Regions from separate parts of the Vibrio sp. Of14-4 genome, predicted to be linked through region 2. Evidence: riboswitches for the same ligand, from Rfam matches in the RefSeq annotation. Region 2 holds a riboswitch; the other holds the start of a gene.
What was found. A riboswitch is a leader RNA that binds a small molecule or an ion and turns the genes downstream of it on or off. The one in region 2 is predicted to bind cyclic di-GMP.
Positions count from the first base shown of each region.

Region 1: it holds a riboswitch for cyclic di-GMP, as region 2 does, so the genes downstream of both, MHN79_RS06720 (hypothetical protein) here and MHN79_RS00520 (TfoX/Sxy family DNA transformation protein) in region 2, are expected to answer to the same signal.

Region 1 covers NZ_JAKRGI010000005.1:27,456-35,628, forward strand. The annotation lists gene katG (catalase/peroxidase HPI) at 1-588, shown strand, start outside; gene MHN79_RS06700 (HAD family phosphatase) at 1,139-1,789, shown strand; gene yghU (glutathione-dependent disulfide-bond oxidoreductase) at 1,935-2,792, shown strand; gene MHN79_RS06710 (rhodanese-related sulfurtransferase) at 2,960-3,940, shown strand; gene MHN79_RS06715 (hypothetical protein) at 4,209-4,580, opposite strand; gene MHN79_RS06720 (hypothetical protein) at 4,909-5,205, opposite strand; cyclic di-GMP riboswitch class I at 5,225-5,302, opposite strand; gene queF (NADPH-dependent 7-cyano-7-deazaguanine reductase QueF) at 5,504-6,322, opposite strand; gene MHN79_RS06730 (queuosine precursor transporter) at 6,326-7,189, opposite strand; gene MHN79_RS06735 (helix-turn-helix domain-containing protein) at 7,182-7,778, opposite strand.
Region 2 covers NZ_JAKRGI010000001.1:108,584-116,756, forward strand. The annotation lists gene glgA (glycogen synthase GlgA) at 1-551, shown strand, start outside; gene MHN79_RS00490 (alpha/beta hydrolase) at 648-1,448, shown strand; gene MHN79_RS00495 (LysR family transcriptional regulator) at 1,940-2,773, shown strand; gene MHN79_RS00500 (DUF1826 domain-containing protein) at 2,967-3,620, shown strand; gene MHN79_RS00505 (hypothetical protein) at 3,868-4,941, shown strand; gene MHN79_RS00510 (DUF2007 domain-containing protein) at 4,982-5,311, opposite strand; gene MHN79_RS00515 (TVP38/TMEM64 family protein) at 5,314-6,003, opposite strand; gene MHN79_RS00520 (TfoX/Sxy family DNA transformation protein) at 6,127-6,720, opposite strand; cyclic di-GMP riboswitch class I at 6,911-6,997, opposite strand; gene purR (HTH-type transcriptional repressor PurR) at 7,137-8,144, opposite strand.

The sequences.
Region 1 (8,173 bases), on a different contig from region 2:
TTAGCCGGAAATGTGGGTATTGAGCAAGCGGCCAAAGCTGCCGGTGTAAACATCACTGTACCCTTTTCCCCCGGTCGCGGCGATGCAACGCTAGCACAGACTGATGTCGAGTCCTTTAGTGTTTTAGAGCCTATTGCAGACGGATTTCGTAACTGGCAAAAACAGCACTATGCTGTGGGACCTGAAGAGCTAATGTTAAATCACGCTCAGTTATTGGGATTAACGGCTCCTGAAATGACGGTGCTAATCGGAGGGATGCGCGTACTAGGAACAAACCATTCAAACACACAATATGGCGTGTTTACTGATAAGGTTGGCGTGTTGAGTAATGACTTTTTCATTAACTTAACTGATATGCGCTACTCATGGGTGCCAACTGGTCGCAATTCATATTCAATTGTCGACCGCAACAGTGGTAATGAGAAATGGGCAGCAACCAGAGTCGATCTAGTATTTGGCTCCAATTCAATATTAAGAGCCTATGCTGAGGTGTACGCACAAGATGATAACAAAGATAAGTTTGTTCACGACTTTGTTAAAGCTTGGACAAAAGTCATGAATGCCGACCGTTTCGATCTTAATCAGTAAAGAAAATACTACCCATGGTCATCTCTATGATCATGGGTATTTATGATTAAATGGCCTGACTTTATGACAGCTTCACAAATATAGGCTAGGGTTAGTTAAGTAGCACTCATTAAGAAACTTAATTCACATTAGAAGTCTGTCAATCATAGTTGGCTAATTAAGGAGAGTTGAAGATGAAAGGATTCGAGTTTTTTAGGCTGTTTGACACACAAGAGTTGTTTATTTTTTACTAACCGAGCATACAAAAGGTGCGTTGAGTAGCAACATTATTCAACGCAAACCCAAACCAATAAAAACAACACTATCCACCTTGATATCTACAGAACCAACATAAAACCATACACCATGTTAAGTGGAAAAATACGGCCTAACAGCACGCTCCATTCTAATCAGCCCTGCATGACGTAAACGCGATCAATTCTGCCCTTGCCCAAAAGAAGCTCACTAAAGTTCGATGTTTCAAATAATGCACATTATCAACGATGAATTTACTCATATTGTGTAGTATGTAAAAATACCAACCATCAAACGAATTGATTAAGATTTATCAATGAAATTCCAAGCGGCCATCTTTGATATGGATGGATTATTACTCGACACCGAAAAAGTAAGTATGCATGTTTTTAAACAGGCATGCTCAACGGTCAACCTACCTTTTTATGAAGATATTTATCTATCTATTATCGGAAGAAATTCAGTAGGTATAGAAAAAATTCTTCGCCAAGCTTACGGAGATGATCTAGATAGACTCCATAACGAATGGCGACGCAACTATGATGCGATAGTCAAACATCAACCCATACCAATTAAAAAAGGGGTTGTGGAGCTACTGGCTTGGCTAACAGAAAATGGTATCCCAACTTCTGTTGCAACCTCCACGCAGCGGGATGTAGCTGAAATCAAGCTTAAATTGTCGGGCTTAGACAAGTTCTTCAATTGTTTGACTTGTGGCTGTGAGGTCTCGAAAGGAAAACCAGATCCAGAAATATACCTGCTAGCCGCTGAAAGATTGGGAGTTAAAAGTCAAGATTGTCTGGCATTTGAAGACTCCAATAATGGTGTTCGCAGTGCCATCTCAGCCCAGATGACGACCTTTCAAATCCCTGATCTGGTCGAGCCTTGTGATGAAGTTAGATCATTCGGACATAATGTTTTTCCATCACTACTAGATGTCATGGATTATCTAGAGTCAAATAGATAAGCGGACGAAGATAAGATTCTTTATACCCAAAATATTTAGACCAATAACTCATAGATATAACAAATTTCCACTGAGGGCTTGGATTCATACCATTAGCCCCAACTTCTTCTATTACTGGCATAATCATATTACACAAGGAATGACAATGACTGATAAATATGTACCACCTGCCGTATGGAAAATGGAAAATAGCGATGGCGGCCAATGGTCAAGTATAAACCGTCCTGATTCTGGTTCCCGCCATCAACAAACCTTACCTAAAGGTAAGCACCCACTGCAATTGTATTCGATGGGAACACCAAACGGTCAAAAAGTAACGATTATGCTAGAAGAATTGCTCGCAATTGGCATAAAAGACGCTGAGTATGATGCACATTTAATAAGAATTGGTGAGGGAGATCAGTTTGGCTCAGGCTTTGTTGACATTAACCCTAACTCAAAAATCCCCGCACTGATTGATGGCTCAAATGAAAGCCAGATCAATGTTTTCGAATCTGGAAATATTCTTCTCTATCTCGCCGATAAGTTTGACCATTTTCTGCCCAAACAAATCGAAGCAAAAACTCAAGTAATGAACTGGCTGTTTTGGCTTCAAGGCTCTGCGCCTTATCTTGGGGGGGGCTTTGGACACTTCTACTCCTATGCACCAGAAAAATTCGAATATCCCATCAATCGCTTTTCTATGGAAGCGAAACGCCAACTCGACGTATTGGATAAACAGCTTGCAAAGCATGATTTTATTGCTGGCGATAGCTACAGCATAGCCGACATTGCAATTTGGCCTTGGTACGGGAACCTTGTACTAGGCAAACTATACGACGCTGCTAAATTCTTGGATGTGGGTAGCTACAAATACCTTAAGCGCTGGGCTGAAAAGATTGAGAGTCGTCCTGCAGTTCAACGAGGACGTATTGTGAACCGTACTTGGGGAGAAAGCTGGGAACAAGTTCCAGAACGGCACTCTGCTCAAGACATTGATAAAGTATTGAATCTGATACCATAGTTTTTGTAAACCTGTCATATGGAATGTATGGCAGGTTGCCTTTCTATCCCAAGCCCTCTTTTCCCTTAATAAATATACGTATTTATTTACCAAACACTTCGATATACTTCATTGAATTTAAACAACGGCTCTGGACTTACGATCCAGCTCGCTAAATGGGGAAAACCATGACCAACTACGTAGTATGCGCACTGTATAAGTTTGTGCGCTTGGAAGATTACAAAGACCTCCAACAACCGCTAAAGCTGCTGATGGAAAAGCATCAGGTCAGAGGCACCTTATTACTTGCCAACGAGGGGATTAATGGCACAGTCGCTTCAGATCGAGACGGTATTGATGCGCTTTTGGCTTGGTTTAAGCGAGACTCACGTCTGGCTGATATCGTCTACAAAGAATCTTACGACCAGCATCAGCCTTTTCATCGTACCAAAGTCAAGTTGAAGAAAGAAATTGTCACCCTTGGTGTTGAAGGTATAGATCCTCGCCATGTAGTCGGGACTTATGTCAAACCCACTGAATGGAATGAGTTAATATCAGATCCAGAAGTCTTTGTTGTCGACACTCGTAATAACTACGAAATAGAAATTGGTACGTTTGAAAATGCGGTTAATCCTAACACCGAGACTTTCCGTGAATTCCCCGATTATGTTGCAGCCAATATGGATCCATCAAAACACAAAAAGGTCGCCATGTTCTGTACAGGAGGCATTCGCTGTGAAAAATCGACGGCCTATATGAAAGAACAAGGGTTTGAAGAGGTTTATCATCTCGAAGGGGGCATTCTAAAGTACTTAGAAGAGGTCCCAGCTGAGGAAAGTATGTGGCAAGGTGATTGCTACGTTTTTGATGGCCGTGTTGCTGTCAATCATGAGTTAGAAAAAAGCGGTTACGAAATGTGCAATGCGTGTCGTCTACCCATAACTCAGCATGATATGGAGTCACCATCCTATGAAAAAGGGGTAAGCTGCCCTAAATGTGTCGATAAACATACAGACGAACAAAAAGCACGATTCCGTGAGCGTGAAAAACAAGTTCAGTTAGCCAATACGCGTGGTGAATCGCACGTTGGTGGGGATGCTGATCAAATCATAATGAAGCGTAGACAAGAGAAAATTGCGCGCAAGGAACAACAAAGAAAATCTAAGTGATTCCTGATCTGCTATAGACAGCTTCTATACACTTAAGTAGCCTTCTTTTTGAAGGCTACTTGCCTATTTCAATTTATTACTCAAACCATCGAACTTCCATTAGTCACACAGGTTTAAGCCCTAAATTAAGGTAGTTTCTTGGGATTGAGAATATCACATTCAATAGTCGGTTTTTATAATAGTTTTTATTGGCTCTGAGCACCAAAAAGATCACGACTGCTTGAATTTAGTAATGAGACAACTCTTAGACTCAATGACACCAATATTTCTATTGTCCCTTGGGCAACAACCAAGAACCAATAGATACAGCCTGAACACCCGACACTCTTCCTCTAAGAAGGCATCCCTCCGCAGGCATAGAACGCCCGTTTGAATCAATGTAAATTGCATTCTTTAGATGGAAGTACTGGCTGTCACCGGAATTACTTGAATTCAAAGCCAGTTGGCAATCAAAAGCAAGATTTTCTGTACTATCATGTAGGTGTTCATTAACTAGCTCAAAGTATCGGCGTTCAGATATGAGTTCTCCGGTTAAAATTTTCTCACCCATGAATATAGTCACACCGACTGTCGAGTCATCTTTATCTGTGTGGCTTACCATGTTCTGAAACAGGGACTCATTGCGCTCTATTGTTATCATATTTATTTTTCCTAGCTGAATTAGACTCCTCCAATATAAACGTTTGATGCAGTCTTGTGACATGAATACATGTGAAGTTTTTCTTATTGCTTCTTTATTGACGTATCGGCCACTCTGTTGGACTAGTCCAAATCATGCCGAATAGCATCACATAATTTCATCAATTTTCAGATTTTAATCCATAAAAATCAAATGGTTATGTGATGTATTCAAAATTTACCTCAAAATATTCAGAATATATACTCTATTTCGTCACACCTTATCTACCACCCTAATTCAGCTCAAAGAAGCTAAAAGTTTAAAAGCGGTAGGACGTTCATAAAATACCCTATTTGATACTTTTAGTAGCATTAGCAAACACTGGAGCTTCGGTAATAGTAAGAGCGTCAAGCTCATTGAGCTTGAACAAATGTCCGCTAAATAGAACACCCGTTTCACGGAACTCATTCAGTGTCGCTTTGTCACAGCAACATAAAAGATGTTCGTTAGTCATCGCGAGAAGGCCTGAATAACCGTTTAGACCATTAATTAATTGATGGAATGGCACGGACTCTTTCTTCAAGATACGAGTCGTTAGGATGCACTGTTTGAATTGGTTAGTTAATGAAGTGGGTAGTGTAAGCATAGTCAGGTTCCCCTAAAGCTAATGCAATGCAGCCCACAGCTTAAGCTGTGCTGTCACTTTGCGTCCCCGCCTCACGACAGGTTTGCCCAGTTTGTCCTGTGTTAAGTATAGGCAACATCAGACATAAACGAAAAAAGAGCTGGTTTAAGCCTGTCCTCCAGTCTGATCTTTCGCTTTTATTTCTGAGTTACTTTAGATAGAGTAATGCATGCGGTGACAGCGATACTTCACTCCGTAGTGTTGTGGAAGTCAATAGGATTGACTTCCATGTAAAGAAAATAAAACTATATTAATCAGTTTATTGTCTTGGGTTTCTTGCTGAACAGATCTCACTTTCAAAATCGCTTCGGTAAGGATTGATATCAAGACCGCCCCGCCTTGTATACCTTGCGAAAACGGTCAGTTTTTCCGGCTTGCAGCAGCGTTTAATATCGGAGTAGATGCGCTCTACACATTGCTCATGAAATTCATTGTGTTCACGGAATGATATTAGATACCGTAACAAGGCTTCATGATCGATTTTGGCTCCTGTATAACGGATATAAACACTTCCCCAATCAGGTTGGTTAGTGACCAAGCAGTTAGACTTGAGAAGGTGAGAGCACAAAGACTCTGTAACATATTGATCTTCTGTGGACCCTATCAAGGAGTCCTCATTATAATCAAATGAGTCTACTGTAATATCCAAACCATCAATACAATGTACGTTTTTATCGACTGACGTTTGTTGAGGTTCATCAACAGCAACAAATGATACTAATACTTCGGCTCCAGCGGCTTCACTAAGGTCTTGTTTCATTTGCTGCATAACAAGATCTTGGGAATCGAATCGGGTTTGGTTATAGCTGTTTAGGTACAATTTAAAAGACTTAGACTCAATCAAGTTATCCGAGGTGTGGGGAATCACGAATTCGCCGATTGCAACCACTGGTTTCCCTTTATTATTGAGCCAAGAGATCTCAAAAGCTGTCCATAAATCGAAGCCAGTATGAGTAGCTTGTATACGCTCTTTGATCTCGGCCCGCCCTCTTGCTCTCGGAATTGGATCGAGCAGTTCTGGTTTATATTGAGAAACATACTCTGTCTTTTTACCCAGATTCTTATTATAGATTGCCATTGATTATGACTCCTTGACATTGATTAACCGAGAAAACAGCTTTCTGGCATAATAAATTGGCCCAACACTAACTAACGCATAAAGAACCTTGATGGATACTTGGCTATAGAACATAACCAATAACACATCATTAGGTATCACATTATAAAAGGCAATGCCAATAAACAAAGCACTATCTACCACTGAAGCGATGCTCGTACTGGTAATAACTCGAATGGCTAACCAGCGAGAATTTGTTATCCGCTTAATTTTGTTCAAAATGTAAGCGTTAACATTTTCAGAAATAAAGTATGAGCTAAGTGAAGCAACAAATACGGACATCATACTAGCAACCAATGTTAAGTATTGCTCATCCATCACTTTCCAGGGCTCGATGCTGGGAACAAGCGTCGATAAATAAATAAATGCCAGTATGACAGCATTGACCGTTGTCGATTTAATAATCGCCCTTCTTGCTAATCTCAGGCCATAAAACTCGTTCAAAATATCAACAAAAATGAATGATATCGGATAAAGAAAAATCGCTATCGGTACAACTAGACCCGTATTGAAAATTTCTATCGGCTTAATACCTGTGAGGTTTGACAGAGTAAAAAGCGAACAGAGACAAAGGACTAAAAATGAATAACTCATCCAATAATTTTCATGGCGATCTTCTAATTCGTAGGCACCTTCAAAACTAGATTTTGAGTACGCTTTCTTACACACCTCAACTAATTCATTACGATTAAGATCATCCGCAACATCGCTTTTTAAAAGTTCTGCGGGCGGTATATCAACAACTTTACCCGTTCCTTTTATCATAATGCTTGCAGTCATACTAGGGGTTTCACTAAAACCGATTAACTTGTACTTATTGTTAAACACAGTAGCGCTCCTCAAGAATGCTGCCAAAAAAGTAATCATTGCGCTCTAATGGTTCATCAGAAGCTAACGCACATAAATAGCCATTACGAACAATCAGCTTATTCGACTGTTCAACATGACGATTTGAGCGATCAACGATAAGTAAGTTTCCTCTCGTATAATATTGAGACAATGAGGTGCTGATTTGTATAGCTACAACATTCTTGCTTTGAGAGAAATGGTAAGTCAATGGATAATCCGTCACCATTTCACTAATATAGTGATCACCTTTCAGTACAAACTCATGTTCTGTCAAAATAGGAACGGCGATAGGGTTTTTATTTCCATCGATAGACGTTAGAGGTGAGCCAATATAATGCGATTCAAGAGATTCATTCTGAATGATGTAGCAAGTAGTTCCAAAAAAATCTGCAATTTTTTCTACTGTAGCTGCTTGCACACGTTCAACTTTACCATCCAAGATTTTATATATTGTAGAGCGAGTAATACCCGTTTTTCTACTTAATGATGCTTTCGTTTCTTTCCCTTGATGTAATCCAAACTGAATATTATCTCTTAATATAGCCAATTGCTCACTATTGCTTTTCATATGACAACCTGATTAAAACTTGGGCAAACATAATTCCGTTCATTTTATTTATGATATCAGGAACATATACCAAGTAGTATTGCTATGCGCACATAAATACATTACGCATATCAAACTATGGAACTTTCTCCCCAAAAAATCATCACCAGAAAATAAGCTTTGTTTCAAAATAGCGACTTATTTTCAAGAAAAAACATAAATTATGATAAAGGTGCTTTTCGTTTCTCTCACTGGAATAGATATCTAAACACCCAGAAAGTGGTGTAGTAATATTGTCGACAGCCTATCGGCCATAAAATAGGAATGAGGTCATAAGTTAACCCTAACAAGCCCAACTAAAGCAATCCAATCATACACTTCTCGTGACAAATAGAATGTAATGCCAATGAAATTAG
Region 2 (8,173 bases):
AGAAGGGTATTCAGTATTTATTACCCATACTCGAGCGGTTCCTAAAGTATAAAGTACAGTTTGTTGTGGTTGGCACTGGTGATCCAGAATTAGCGCGTAAGCTTATTGAGATTGAAATCAAGCATAGTGATCGATTTAAGTTCGTCGAGGCTTATAGCGAGGAACTTGCACACCTTATAGAAGCTGGCTCGGATGTATTTGTGATGCCATCAGAGTTTGAGCCTTGTGGATTAAATCAAATTTATAGCATGTCGTATGGTACTTTGCCTATTGTTCGAGGAGTAGGTGGGCTTAAAGATACAGTTCTTGATTATGCGTCAGATCCTAAGATTGCAACTGGTTTTATTTTTCATCAGCCTACATCGCGTGACTTGTTGCTAACACTGCAAGAATCCCTATTGCTCTATGAGCAGCAGCGTGACGAATTTAGCCGTGTTCAGCTTAATGCAATGAAGCAAAATTTCAGCTGGAGTATTGCCGCTGATCATTATTTGAGCTTATATAAAAGTATAGTGTATGAGTCGTGTGGCTTAGCCATGTGCACAGCCTGATATCTGACACATTAATTGATTTTTTAGGAGTTATGGATGGTTTTATTTGTGATATATTGCACGGAATTGAATTTATAATCGGATTTAATCTGAGCTATGACTCAAGAGCTACTTTTTCATAAGACCTACCTACATCCCACAAGTGATGAATGGGTTGTGTTCGTTCATGGAGCTGGAGGAAGCTCCTCTATCTGGTTCAAGCAAATCAAGGCTTATCGTCAACACTTTAATTTGCTATTGGTCGATCTCCGTGGACATGGTCAGTCTCGTCCGCTTATCAAAGATCTCATCTCAAATCGTTATACGTTTAAATCAGTGACTGCAGATATACTTAAAGTTTTAGATCATCTAAAAATAGGATCGGCGCATTTTGTCGGTATGTCACTCGGGACCATCATAGTAAGAAATTTAGCTGAAATGTCAGCAGATAGAGTTAAGTCTATGGTTTTAGGCGGTGCTGTTACCAGACTGAACACTCGTTCTCAGATACTGGCAAAATTGGGCAACTTATTTAAACACATAGTCCCATACATATGGTTGTATAGTCTATTCGCTTATATTGTCATGCCTCAAAAGGCGCAGAAAGAATCTCGTCATTTGTTTATTCGAGAGGCAAAAAAGCTTTGCCAGAAGGAGTTTAAACGTTGGTTTATTTTAACAACGGACGTGAATCCTCTTATGCGTTACTTTAAAGATAAAGAGTTACCTATTCCGACTCTCTACTTGATGGGAGAATTGGATTACATGTTTCTGCCGCCAGTCAAAGAGATGGTTGCTGTCCATGACAGAAGTACTTTATTTGAGATCCCAAATTGTGGCCATGTATGCAATATTGAGCGGCCTGAAGTTTTTAACCAATATTCTATAGAGTTTATTCAAAAACTTTCACATCAATGATAGGCCTAGTCATTGTTATGATTGAATGATTTAAAGGTAAGATCACCGTTTTATAGGATTGCTCATGATCTTCTGATGTAATCAATCTGCCAGTATCTAGTGCTGCCCTCGTAAAGCTCACCACCTAGTTCATTTTCTTTGATATGGTACCCATTTCTTCTTAATAATCAGCTTTTTATATTTATTTTCTTGCATTTATACTAATTTTTGTTTTATCAATAGGTGTGAATGTTATTCATTTGGCCTTATAAAACTGAAATTAAATCCTTTTATATCAGGTATTTATACTTGAAATGTAATTAAATTAATATATGTGTATATGATTTTTACTGAATGACCTATACATTCTAACTTATTGTTTATTAGAGGTTATTAGTTACCCTGATGTACTAAAGTAGCGGTTGTACTTATTCATCATGCTTTTCTTGCTACTTGCTCTGGCTTTGAGTGAGTGTTTTTAATCTTCATTTATAGTTGGGTGGACTTACCTTATGCATCAATCTAAGTGTTTTATTGATTCAAAGTACCTATTAACACTGATAAAAGTGGCGAAATATCGTAGTGTAACAGCTGCTGCTGAGTCACTATTTATGACTCAGCCTGCGGTATCTCAGCAAATAAAAAAAATTGAAAGTACAGTAGGTGTTGAAGTCTTTGACAGACGGGGTGGTTTTGAGCTGACTCAACATGGAAAAATTCTTTTAGAGCATGCCAAAAAGATGCTAAGCATGAATGAAAGCTTATTTGAGCAGTTAAAGAGCGTTAACTTAGGTCGCCGACTTGATATTGCGGTGGAAGATGTATTTTGCCCCAGAGTCATCGAATGTATTTTGAAAGAGTTTAAAGCCTTGGATTATCGAGAGCTTTCCTTTACCAGCTTCAGTCTTGAACATTGTCCTCCAGTGGAAGAATATGACCTTATATTTACGACAGAAAGATTACCTAAAGGTCGAGGGACATCGCATCACTTGGACACGGTTAGTCATAGTATTGTGCGTTCTAAAACTTGTTCTAGTTCTCCAACAAGGGTCGTTTTTTCAAGCACTTTGACTAAGTCATATGTCAGAAATGTCCTCATGGATCATAAAATCCCACTGGATAATATTACTTATTGGCATGCTACGAGTTCTTCAACCCTTATAAATAGCGAGCTTGAATTACCCGGCACTGTGGTCGTATGTCCTGACTGGTCTGTGACGAGTGAAGGGTATGTAAAAACACCCCTATCTCAACTAATCAATATGTACGTATGGAGCAGTGATAATGGAGTAACTAAAATTGCCTCATCTGATGTTCCAACACGCGCACTTCATCTATGTAAATAAGCTAAGTAATTGGCACTGAAGGTCAAAATGTCGATTTTTAGTGTTAGTTACTTTTGTTCAATGTGGTTGTTGATTTTTTGTTATGATATAACATATCATATTTAGCGATGGTATTGATGGTGGTTACCTTAGATTTTTTGATGTTAGGTACCCCCATCTAATTGGGAAGTTCGCTTATAAATAGGGAGACCTCATGCTTCAGGTTATGAAAACACCAACGGAATTAACAATGCCTATAGCTGAATCGCCAAGTGTATTGAGTGAAATATACCGAGATGAGCATAACATTGCTGTATGGGAACGAGACCTTCCTAATAAACTGATTCATGGTATCAAGCATATGTTGATTCATGAGTCTAATTTGGCGTTAGTTCAAACAGTTACGCCTAGTAATGTAGATGACTGGATAATGCATAAGTTATCAAACTATGAATGTGCAGAGCTACTTGCTAAAGACATTGCGTTAATCGTTGATATGTTCTGTTGTTTGTTTGATTTGGGTGAAGCAGGGCTAAGACTCACCAGTATAAATAAACCTATGTGTCCAAAATTTCACGTTGATCATGTCCCTTGCCGTTTAGTTTCAACTTATACCGGTACTGCCACAGAATGGCATGGAAACGATGGTTTGGACCGCAGCAAATTGGGTGCTGGTAGCTTGGGGAAACCTGATCACTTATCTGGTTTATATAGTGAACAGTCGGCAATAAACAGATTGTCTACTGGAGATGTGGCTTTGTTGAAGGGAAGTGGCTGGGAGGGGAATGAAAGTCGCGGGTTGGTACATCGTTCACCTCAGAACCTTAATCAAGAACCTAGACTCCTACTGACACTAGATATGGTTTAATCAGATAGTGACTATCTTTTAGCAAATTATCTTACAAATGTCTTACTATAGACTATCAACAGACTTCAACTTTTTTGATGTGAGCTTACATAAATCTGGAAAGGTCTAATGTCAAAAAAGAAATACAATGATTAAATTCTTTCATGTTTAAAAATTATTTTTTTTCAAACTGAATTAAATTAATAAAGGTTCATGAACACAGTTTTATTTTTATTGTGTCTATATAATCCTCTGATAGGATTTATTTATGGATATGATAATGGAAGTCAACTCAAGTTTTTCACCCTCTGCTAGTAGTATAGTGAATCGCTCAGAAAAAAGTTCTCATCAGCCGTCTTTTAATATCAAAAAAGTATTTAACTGCTGTTTGCCTGCGCAAGAATTAAACTCAAATGAAGAACACTTAAGCAACTTAGAATATGGTGTGCTTGATAAGCCTAAGGTCGCTCATACCATCCAAGTTTTTACTCATAATAATGCAAACCAAACAATGAGTAGCGATATGTGTGAATCGATTCTTACTAGTACATCAGATATTGTTTTTATATCTACAGAAGAAATGAAGAATCTATCAGGAGTAATGAGAGAGACTATTAATGGCTCTAAGTATGTGATTGTCTATAATAGTGCCCAAAAAATGCTGACAGTCACCAAACCTAAAGAGCTGTTTTCCTTGTTCACCAATCCTGCATCAACCGCTCAGATTACACTGGTTAAAAAAGGGATAGCAGCACCTATTATTATTGATAAGTTAACTTATAGGGACGTGCTTAATAATCCAAATAAAGGTGGAACTATCACTATACAAAGCATTGGTAGCATGAAAGTTGCCATGGTAAATATTCATCTTGACTCAAAAGATCAAGATGAAAGAAAAAAAGAAATAAATGATTTGTTATGCAAAATTAATAACAAACATACTGATATAGATCATATTATTATTGCTGGTGATTTTAATACTCGAAATAGAAAAGTTGATGGGCGAATAGTTAGAGCATTACAAGATAAAGAAAGTTTTAGATCTGAGCTGGGAGTTCCTCCTCAATATGAAATCACCTTGCCAATGATATCCCCACAGGAGAATACATATAAGTGGGAAGCAAGCTTAAATGCTGAGGCCAAGCAAGGCTCCAAAAGACAGAAAAACGGAGAAATGCAAACCGGGTACCTTGATGGCGTTGTTATTCTTACGCAAAAAGATGAGACACTAAAGAGAAGTATAATCGTACCTGAGGGTAACTCGATTGTTGGACCCTCATATGGCAGTGATCATCGTTCAGTTAGTGCGAAGTTCGCAATAGAGAAGATACGTTCGTCCTAAAAGATTGAAGCGAAAACGAATGAAGCGCCTTCAGTGCGCTTTATTCATAGAGGTCAGATTCGTCTCTATTGATCTCGCTACATTTCCAACACAACCCAAATTGCTGTTCATTGAGCTCTCCACATTGGGTGCACTGCCATTTTAAATCTGATGGTGTTTTTTGTTGATACTGTTCGATGATTGACAGCGCTTGCTTATGTTGACTGATATTCAAAAGCCAAACACAGGGGGAGGTACTATCATCGAAAGGAAGTTCTCCTTGTAGCCCTACGATTCCATCTCCTCTGACTTGGCAATGTATTTGCTGTGATTTTAGAAGTTCACAGACTATATGAACTTCTATTACATTAGCGGTTGAGAAAATTTTCAAAACTAACTCTCATTTTGAGTTTGTGTCGCTCCTTTGAATTTTCCCATCACCCATTTAGTGACTACTGGGAATAGCCCAAGTAGAGCAAATGATAGTAATACCGGAGCAGATACGATACCCGATAGGCTTTCTATTTGTGCCAATTGTGTGCCTGCATTGAGATAAACCGCGGTACCCGGCAGCATTCCCAATTGGCTTACCAGGTAAAAACGAGCAGTAGATATTGGTGTTAGCCCCATTAGAAGGTTTATTAGGAAGAAAGGAAATACAGGTATTAGGCGAAGCGAAAATAAATAGAATGCCCCATCTCTAGCCACTCCGTCATTGATTGCTTTTAATTTGTCGCCAAATTTGGTTTGCACCCAATCTCGAAGTAAAAAACGACTGCTGAGAAAGGCGAGAGTCGCACCTATGGTGCTTGCAAATGAGACAAGTAAAAGACTGGCCCAAAAGCCGAATAAAGCCGCACCTAGAAGCGTCACAACGGCAGCGCCTGGAATGGAGAAAGCAGTAATGGCGACATAGGCAAGAAAATAACTTATAGCGGCTAGTGCAAAGTTGTTATTTATAAACTCAGATAGCGAGGCTTGTTGAGCTTTAGCATTTTCTAAAGTGAGATATTGACCAAAGTTAATGCCAAGAAACACAATCAGTCCGACGAGCAGAACTCCTAACACGAGTTTTTTATTCATAGAGGCTTCCTAAATATGAGTAAAGGGATATGAAAATAAGAACAGTTGAAAAGAAGTAAAATTTCAAACAGAAAATAAAAAAGCCAACCTAGCTGGCTGACTTAGTTTCAAAGCATGTTGTGATTAGCTATTAAGAAGACTTTCTAACTCCGCTCTGCGAGTAGTAGGAATAACTGACCAATGTTTGCCTTTTATAGCGCCTTCTAAAGCCCAGAGCAACTCAATTGACACCTCTGCAGGGTGCGTTGCTTGAATCGCCTTAAACGCCTTTACTGACCCTATTTGTTCTAAATTTTCGACGCTATCGATTCCGGCTTTCTTTAACATACGTTCTGTTGCCAGTCGAAGGTTAGGTAAGTCTTTAAGTCGAGTCGGCCTAGCTTTAGCTTGTGTCGTCTTTTCTTTCTTGGCCACTTCTAGAGAGCGATAGGCTAAAGAAAGCGCTCGCTCCTCACAAGTTGCAATGTCATCAGTTAACGCAAAGTATTTTGTAACAACGGGGAACCCACGTTTTTTATATACGTATGGTGTTAAGCCCTCAGTTTTAAATTGATTGGCTAGTTTGTCATCGGCGCGGATGTGTAGCTTATCGTTAACGACTAATGCGAACATTATGTCGTCTGCGAAGATGCCGAATCCGCCGAACATTGAGCGCGATTTTATCTGACCAAGCTGATCAAAAAGTCGCATCGATTCTTTAAGTATTGGTTTATCCATGCTGTTTTATCTCGGTGTATATTTTATTATACGCCACCAAAGCCAGGTCCGAGAGATTAGCAAAATAATGCAGGTAAAATGTTGATAAAGAAGTCATACATTTTTTAGAACAGACACATGTGGCTACCGAAACATCAAATCACTAGTCCATGTATTGTTTTAAACGGTATGATAGTTTGCATTTTTGCCCATCGGCAACTCCGCTACCTTTCAGTTCCCTGAGTCAGGCCGGAAGCTTTGCGTCCCACTCTTTCGAGTTGGTTTGCCCTGTTCGTGGCATTAGTCGAACAATTTAAGAATAAATAAGATTTGAGGTAAGTATCACAACGTGATTGAATAAGTGTGATATCGATCCAAATATTTTGTGTCAAAATGATAGAGTCGGCTAATAGTTTAACTTATCAGCCGGTTCGTATTCATTCACTTAGATTGTAAACCGTATCACGAATCACAATCTCTGGATGCATTTCGAAAACACGCTTTTCATGCTCTTTATCTTTGATACGTTCCAAAAGAATTTCAAACGCATTTTTGCCTACGCGACGTTTAGGTTGGTGCACAGTAGTAAGTGGTGGAGAGAAGTATTCAGCGAGCTCTATATTGTCATAGCCGATAACTGAAATCTGTTCAGGTATTTTAATTCCTTTTTGCTGCAGTCTGCTCATTAGACCAAGAGCCATAGTATCATTGAAACAAAAGACAGCCGTTGGTTTGTTATCCATTGCGACAATTTTATCTGCGGCGAGCACGGCAGTATCGCATTCGAAGTTGCCTTCGAGAATCCAGTCCTCGTTAATTTTTAAGTTAGCTTCACTCATTGCTCGGCGAAACCCTTGTATACGTTCTTGGCACGCTGCTTTCTCAAAGTGCCCACTAAGACATGCGATATCTTTATGACCGTGTTCAATTAGGAATTTTGTTGCTAGATAGCCGCCTTCTTCGGAGTTATCGATTATTTTATCGGCTTGAGAGCTTTCTGGACCCCAGTCCATGATGACTTTAGGGATATCCTTTTGGCGGTCAAGCATTTCACTGAGTTCTTCGGTTAGGTCGGAACACATTACTAGAATACCATCAACACGTTTTTCGGCGAGCATACGTATATAATCACGTTGCTTCTCATATATTCCACCAGTGTTACACAGTATGAGAGTATAGCCTTGGCGGTAACAATAGCTCTCTACACCATCGATGACTTCAGAAAAGAAAAGATTAGTAGATTGAGTGACAAGCATGCCAATAGTACGGGTACTGTTACACTTTAGGCTTCTCGCTACAGCGCTTGGAGCATAGTTTAATTCAGTCACTGCCTCCATCACTTTTTCTTGAGTTGCTTCTGCAACAAAGCGAGTTTTATTTATTACATGAGAAACAGTTGTTGTCGACACGCCGGCTAAGCGTGCTACGTCTTTGATAGTGGCCATAAGGTTCTGTCCTGTCGATGACTGCCGTG